Beijerinckia sp. 28-YEA-48: one gene and its partner. The protein of the gene in region 2 interacts with the protein of the main gene of each other region in a pairwise test. Links are inferred from orthologs where the notes say so. Each region holds a gene or a part of one and is shown on either strand. Other genes may lie near its edges.

Evidence for each region. The genes of interacting proteins can lie anywhere in the genome.
Region 1: the proteins of ftsH (region 2) and hflK interact in binary tests that used the Escherichia coli proteins (3 or more experiments, as listed by UniProt). The link is inferred for Beijerinckia sp. 28-YEA-48 from one-to-one orthologs.

Annotation. Positions count from the first base shown.
Region 1 is NZ_FNSI01000001.1:132,240-135,771, forward strand. The notes cover bases 95-3,069. They hold hflK (FtsH protease activity modulator HflK), read right to left. Parts: upstream 2,189-3,069; coding sequence 1,001-2,188; downstream 95-1,000. Other genes in these bases: hflC (protease modulator HflC), read right to left, coding at 95-1,004; BLW50_RS00600 (dihydrofolate reductase), read right to left, coding at 2,288-2,830; BLW50_RS00605 (thymidylate synthase), read right to left, coding at 2,827-3,069. In the rest of the region: more of hflC, read right to left, coding at 90-94; more of BLW50_RS00605, read right to left, coding at 3,070-3,532.
Region 2 is NZ_FNSI01000001.1:5,034,538-5,038,409, reverse strand. What follows is about bases 539-3,498. They hold ftsH (ATP-dependent zinc metalloprotease FtsH), read right to left. Parts: upstream 2,997-3,498; coding sequence 1,080-2,996; downstream 539-1,079. Other genes in these bases: tilS (tRNA lysidine(34) synthetase TilS), read right to left, coding at 3,175-3,498; arsC (arsenate reductase (glutaredoxin)), read left to right, coding at 676-1,026. In the rest of the region: glmM (phosphoglucosamine mutase), read right to left, coding at 1-467; more of tilS, read right to left, coding at 3,499-3,872. UniProt on the Escherichia coli protein: Acts as a processive, ATP-dependent zinc metallopeptidase for both cytoplasmic and membrane proteins. Plays a role in the quality control of integral membrane proteins.

The DNA of each region.
Region 1 (3,532 bases), 4.9 Mb from region 2 along the record:
CAGTTCCATATAGGACGTTCGGCGCAGACTTGAAGCCAAGTCTGCGCCGAAACGGGTGTCTTACTCAATGAGTGGGGTCAAAGACCTGCTCAATTGCTGGGTTTCGACCCGGAGGCCGGAGCCGCCACGCCGCTGGGGCGGTTGAAATAGCGGAAAAACTCCGTATTCGGGCTGATGACCATGCGGGTCTCACCCGGTTTCAACGCTGCTTCATAGGCTTGCATGGAGCGGTAGAAACCGAAGAAGCCCGGGTCCTTGCCAAAAGCTTCGTTGAAGACACGGTTACGCTCGGCATCGCCTTCGCCTCGGGTCTGGTCGGCTTGGCGCTGCGCCTCGGCGCGGAGGACGACAACGTCGCGATCCGCCTTCGAGGTGATGCGCTGCGCCTGTTCGGCACCCTGGGCGCGGTAGTCGGCCGCTTCCCTGGCGCGTTCCGTCTGCATGCGGCGGAAGACCTGTTCGGAAATCTGTCGCGGCAGGTCGGCGCGGCGGATGCGCACGTCGTTGATCTCGACACCGAACTTGGTCGATTCCTGGTTCACCTGATCGCGGATGCGACGCATCAGGTTGGAGCGGTCGTCGCGGACGAGCTGAACCATGGTCGCTTCGCCCAGCACGCGGCGCACGGCCGAGTTCAGGATCGAGGCGAGTTGGTTGTTGCCGCCGTTGATCGTGCGCACCGAACGATAGAACTGCAGGATGTCGGTGATGCGATAACGCAGGAAGGCGTCGACTTCGATGCGGTTGTTGTCGGAGGCGAGCACTTCCTGTTTCGGCGTTTCGAGATCGAGGATGCGGTTGTCGAAATAGACCACGTTCTCGATAAAGGGCGCCTTGAAGTGCAGGCCCGGCTCCTTGACGACGGCGCGGCCGGGAACCGGCTCGCCGAAGCGCAGCAGCAGGGCATATTCAGTCTGATTGACAGTGAACGTGGCGCTGTAGCCGACGAAAATCAGCGCCACGAGAACGATGAGGCCGGCAAAGCCGAAGACGGACTTGTTCATCGACGGGGCGCTCCCTGCTGCGGTGCAGAGGTCGGCGCGGCCGTGCTTGCCGCCGACGAATCGAGCATTTGGCCGAGCGGCAGAACCGGCACGACGCCGCCCTGACCCTGGCCAGCGCCCTGATCGAGAATGATCTTGTTGGCGCCTGCCAAAACACGCTCCATGGTTTCAAGATACATGCGCTCGCGCGTCACATCGGGCGCAAGGCGATATTGGTCGTAGACCTGGGTGAAGCGCGAGGCCTGACCGCGTGCTTCGGCAACCGTCTGCTCGCGATAAGCTTCGGCTTCCTGAAGAATGCGGGCCGCGCCACCGCGTGCTTCCGGCACGACGCGATTGGCATAGGCTTCGGCTTCGTTGCGCAAGCGATCGAGGTCCTGTTGCGCGGCGGTGACGTCGCGGAAGGCCGCAATGACCTGCTCGGGCGGATCGACCGAGAGCAATTGCACCTGCAGAATCTGCACACCGGCCTTGTAATCGTTCAGCACGCGCTGGGTCAGATCCTGAGCCGCCGGTTCGATCACTTTACGTTCGGCGGTGAGGATCTTCTGGATCTGCGTGCGGCCGACGATCTCGCGCATGGCGCTTTCGGAAACCGCCTTGATGGTCTCGCGCACCTCACGCACGTTGAAGGCATATTCTTCCGGCTTGGTCGGGTCGATCTGCCAGATGACGCGGAATTTCACGTCGGCGATGTTTTCATCGCCGGTGAGCATCAGGCTTTCTTCGGGCACATCGCTCTGGGTCTGATTATTCGGACGACGCGGGTCTTCGCGGGTGCGGAAGCCAATGTCGATGCTGTTACGGTCGGTGACGCGCAGCTTGATGACGTTGCCGATCGGCGCGGGCCAATTATAGCGCAGGCCGTTCTCGGTACGGTTGGTGAAGCGGCCGAAGACGGTTTCGATACCGGCCTCGTTCGGCTGCACCGTATAAATACCACTGGCGAGCCAGATGACCGCGGCGGCCGCCACGACGAGCGCGATACCGGCGCCGCCCATGAAGCCACCCGGGACCACCTGTTTCAGCTTATCCTGGCTACGGCGCAGCAATTCCTCGAGGTCCGGTGTCGGACCGCCGCCGCCGGAGCCACCGCCCGACGGACCTTGTCCCCACGGACCGGGATTATTGTTCGGACGCCAGGGTCCACCCCCACCCCCGCCGCTTTGATTATTCCAGGGCATGAACTTCCCTTCGTTTCCCCAAACCGCCCAGCGCGGCAATTGCGCAAAGCCCAACGCAAATAAGCGCTATCGGGCTAGTTTTCAACGTATAAGCCGGATTTACGATCGTTCGTAGGTGACGAAGGTAAATGGTGCCTGGTCGTTCGGGCCGAGTTCCAGCCCTCCGGGCCCATGGGCGGTGCGTTGGACCAGACGCCAGGCGCCGGCGTCAACCTGGGGGAAGTACGTATCCCCCTCGGGGGCCAGATCGACTTCGGTAATTTCGAGCCGGGAGGCGAGCGGCATGGCCTGGGCGTAGATCTCGCCACCTCCGGCAATGATGATTTCGTTGGCGCCCATGGCCGCGGCGCGCTCGTGCGCGATCTCGAGGGCTGTTTCGAGGGTCGGGGCCGTCAGGACACCGGGCGCGGTAAAGGCGGGATTGCGGGTGATGACAATGGTTTCGCGGCCGGGCAGCGCTTTGCCGATCGACTCGAAGGTCTTGCGGCCCATGACCATCGGCTTGCCCCAGGTCAGCGCCTTATAGCGCTTGAGATCGGTCGACAGCCGCCAGAGCAAGCGGTTGTCGCCGCCGATGACGCGGTTGCTGGCAACCGCGGCGACGAGGACGATGGGAAGTGTACCAAGCTTGCCCGCGTTCACACCGCCACCGGCGCCTTGATCAGCGGATGCGGATCGTAATTCTCGAAAGCAATATCGTCATAGTGGAAGTCGAACAGCGACTTCACGGCCGGATTGAGTTTCAGGCGCGGCAGCGGCCGGGGCTCGCGCGTCAATTGCAGGCGGGCCTGTTCGAAATGGTTGTTGTAGAGATGGGCGTCGCCGAAGGTGTGCACGAAATCGCCAACCTCAAGCCCGCTCACATGCGCGATCATATGGGTGAGCAGGGCATAGCTGGCGATATTGAACGGCACGCCGAGGAACACATCCGCCGAGCGCTGATAGAGCTGGCAGGAGAGGCGGCCGTTGGCGACATAGAACTGGAACAGGCAATGGCACGGCGCCAGTTTCATCGCCGGCAGGTCGGCGACGTTCCAGGCGGAAATGATCAGGCGGCGCGAATCCGGATTGCGCTTGATCTCGCTGAGCAGCGCCTTGAGCTGGTCGTGGGGCTGGCCGTCGGCGCCCGTCCAGGAGCGCCATTGATGGCCATAGACTGGGCCGAGGTCGCCGTTGGCGTCTGCCCACTCGTTCCAGATGCTGACGCCGTGGTCGTGGAGATAGCGGACATTGGTGTCGCCGGCGATGAACCAGAGCAGTTCATGGACGATGGATTTGATATGGACGCGCTTGGTTGTGACCAGCGGAAATCCTTCGCTGAGATCGAAGCGCATCTGATGGCCA
Region 2 (3,872 bases):
TCGTCAACGCGTTTGGCGCGACCAAGATCGAGCGACTTCGACAGTTGCGCCGACATGTCGCTGTCGATCAGCGTTTCGATATGCCGCTCGACATCATCGGACAGTTTGTAGCCATCCGGGCCAAAGAGCTTGATGCCGTTGTCCTCGAACGGATTGTGCGAAGCCGAGATCATCACGCCGATGTCGGCGCGCATCGAGCGCGTCAGCATAGCGACGGCCGGCGTTGGCATCGGGCCAAGCAGCAGCACGTCCATGCCGACGGAGGTGAGGCCCGCGACCAAAGCGTATTCGATCATATAGCCTGACAGCCGCGTATCTTTGCCGATCACGACCCGATGACGGTGTTCGCCGCGCTGGAACACTAGGCCGACAGCCTGCCCCACGCGCAAAGCGAGATCGGGCGTAATCATGCTGTTGGCGCGACCGCGAATGCCATCGGTGCCAAAATATTTGCGTGCTACTGCCATCAAAAACTTCCGCTTCAGGCACCAAACGTGCCCGCCCAAACGTAGCTATCCAAACGTGCCCGGCCAAGCGTGCCAAGCAGGATGCTATATCACTGTAACGTCGCGTAATGTCGGAGTCTTTCCTTAAAATTCAACGTATTTAACGCTTCCCCGCAATCACTTATACCAACAACACGCCATCGGCTGGCCAGGGAATCGAGGAAAATCAATGACTACGATCTATCACAATCCGAAATGCGGGACGTCCCGCACCGTTCTGGCACGCATCCGCGAAACCGGCGTCGAGCCACAGGTGATCGAATATCTGGTGACGCCGCCAAGCCGCATGCAGATGCAGGCGTTGCTGAAACAGCTCGGCATGACTCCGCGCGACATCCTGCGCCGCAAAGGCACGCCCTATGACGATCTCGGTCTCGACAATCCCGATCTCACCGACGCACAGCTTCTCGATGCGCTCGGTGCGCATCCGATCCTGATGGAGCGTCCGGTGGTGGTCACGGCGAAAGGCGCGCGCGTCTGCCGCCCGGCCGAACGGCTCGACGAGATCTTTCCCGCATAAACAAAATGCCCGGCGCGAGCGCCGGGCATTGATCGTTTTAACGCCAACAGAGCTTACGCGGTCGGCTGCGGCTCCAGGCCACCTTCAGGCCGCGGACGCGGCTTGTTGGTGGTCGGCACCGGCGAGGAACGCGGTGCCGGCGGCTCATCCGTCGGCTGACGGGTGGGACGCTTGCCGTTGAGCAGATCCTTGATCTCGTCGCCGGTCAGCGTCTCATATTCCAACAGCGCCTCGGCGAGATTGACGAACTCGTCGTGCTTATCGGTGAGAATCTTCCGAGCCGCCTGCGTCGCCGTATCGACGAGCTTGCGCACTTCAGCGTCGATCTTCTGCGCCGTCGCCTCGGAAATGTTCTGCTGCCGGCCAACCGACATGCCAAGGAACACTTCTTCCTGGTTCTCGCCATAGGCCACGGTGCCGAGTTCTTCGGAGAAACCAAGACGCGTCACCATGGCGCGCGCCATTTTCGTCGCCTGCTCGATGTCGCCGGAGGCACCAGAGGTGATGTTCTCCTTACCGAAGGTCAACTCTTCCGCCATGCGTCCGCCCATGGCGACCGCAAGCTGCGAGGTGAACTCCTTGTACTTCATCGAATAGCGATCGCCTTCCGGCAAGAACTTCACCATGCCGAGCGCGCGACCACGCGGAATGATCGTCGCCTTGTGCACGGGAATGCCGGCCGGCACGAACATGCCGACGATGGCGTGGCCCGCTTCGTGATAGGCGGTGAGCTTCTTCTCTTCCTCCGACATGGCCATGGATTTGCGCTCGGCGCCCATCATGACCTTGTCCTTGGCGTCCTCGAATTCCTGATGGGTGACGATGCGCTTGTTGCGCCGCGCCGCCAACAGGGCTGCTTCGTTGACGAGGTTCATCAAGTCGGCGCCGGAGAAGCCCGGGGTGCCGCGCGCGATGACCTTAAGATCGACATCCGGCGCCAGCGGCACCTTGCGCACATGCACGCGCAAGATCTTCTCGCGGCCCGAGACATCGGGATTGGGCACAACGATCTGCCGGTCGAAACGGCCCGGGCGCAGCAGCGCCGGATCGAGCACGTCAGGCCGGTTGGTGGCGGCGATGATGATCACGCCTTCATTGGCTTCGAAGCCGTCCATCTCGACCAGCAACTGGTTGAGCGTCTGTTCACGCTCGTCATTGCCACCGCCGAGACCAGCGCCACGATGGCGACCGACCGCGTCGATTTCGTCGATGAAGATGATGCAAGGTGCGTTCTTCTTCGCCTGCTCGAACATGTCGCGCACGCGGCTGGCGCCGACGCCGACGAACATTTCGACGAAGTCAGAACCGGAAATGGTGAAGAACGGCACATTGGCTTCGCCAGCGACGGCACGCGCCGTCAGCGTCTTACCGGTGCCGGGCGGGCCCACAAGCAGAACGCCACGCGGTATTCGGCCGCCGAGCCGCTGGAACTTCTGCGGATCGCGTAAGAATTCGACGATCTCCTGCAAATCTTCCTTGGCCTCGTCGATGCCGGCCACATCCTCGAATGTGACGCGGCCATGCGCTTCCGTGAGAAGCTTGGCCTTCGACTTGCCGAAGCCCATGGCTTTCCCGCCGGCCCCCTGCATTTGTCGGGAGAGGAAAATCCAGAGCCCCAGGAAGGCAATGACCGGCAGCCCGTTGACGAGCAAGGTGACGAGCCAGTTGTTGCCATCGCTCGGCGGACGCGCCGAGATCGAGACATTCTTGTTGTAGAGGCGCTGAACCAGCGACGGGTCGCTCGGCGCATAGGTCGAGAACGAGCGATTGTCCGTATAATGGCCGGTGATTTCATGGCCAGCGATTGTCACCTCACGCACGCGTCCCTGATCGACATCGCCAAGGAGCTGGCTGAAGGCGATCTGCTGCGACGGCTCACGCTGGCCTGGGTTGTTGAACAACATCACCAGAGCAACGACGAGCAAAAAGATGATAACCCAGAGAGCAAAATTCCGGACGTTGGGGTTCATTCGATCCTGCCAATGGCTTCTGGCTCCAGCGCACTTTGCCGCACGCCATCCAGATCATGATCATATGTAAGCCGCGACCCGCTCCTTGCCAAGGGAAGCCGCTGTTGATGCTGCATTATGAACGGTCAATTCAGGCGGCAACGTGAAGCAAGTCTGACCGTAAACGGTGAATAGGCCTTTAGCGGCCGCGCCTTCGGCTGGGTTCCCGGCGCATTTCCAGCCGGCCTGTCTTGTCAAGCTTCAGAACCGCGCCGCCGAGTGTCCCCTGCCAAGCTTGATGCTGGGTCAGAGCGACGGAAATCGCCGCGGCCGCGGCCTCCAACCGGTCGAGGCGAAGGGCGCCATCGTTGCCGGTGACAGCGGCAATCTCGGCGCGCAAAATGGCGGCGACGAGCATGACCGGCAAAGCGGCGAAAGGCGCGAAATCAAGCCTCTGGCCCTCGCCACGTGCATCTTGCAATGGCGTGCGCACGAGCTGTGTCCGCTGCGTTTCGACAGCCCAATCGATGACGTCCTGGGCGCCAGCCATACGGCGGGCAAGGCGCGCCAATTCGGTCGCGCCGAGCCCCTGGGCCGCAAGTTGGCCGGAAAGCTGCCGCAGCCGTACCCGCGCATAGCGCGGATCGTCGTTCGAGGGATCGCGCGAGAACGGTAAACCGTTGTCAGAGCATAGTTTTTCCAGCGCCGGCTTGGTCCAGTCGAGCAGCGGACGCAGCACGGGCAGCCCGCCAGTCAAGCCATCTGTCGCGCTGACCGCCTGAATACCGCGCAGACCGGCGACGCCGCTGCCGCCGAAAAGCCGGAACAGGATCGTCTCGGCCTGATCGTCGGCGTGATGGGCCGTCGCGATAGCCGCAGCGTCATGGCGTCGCGCCT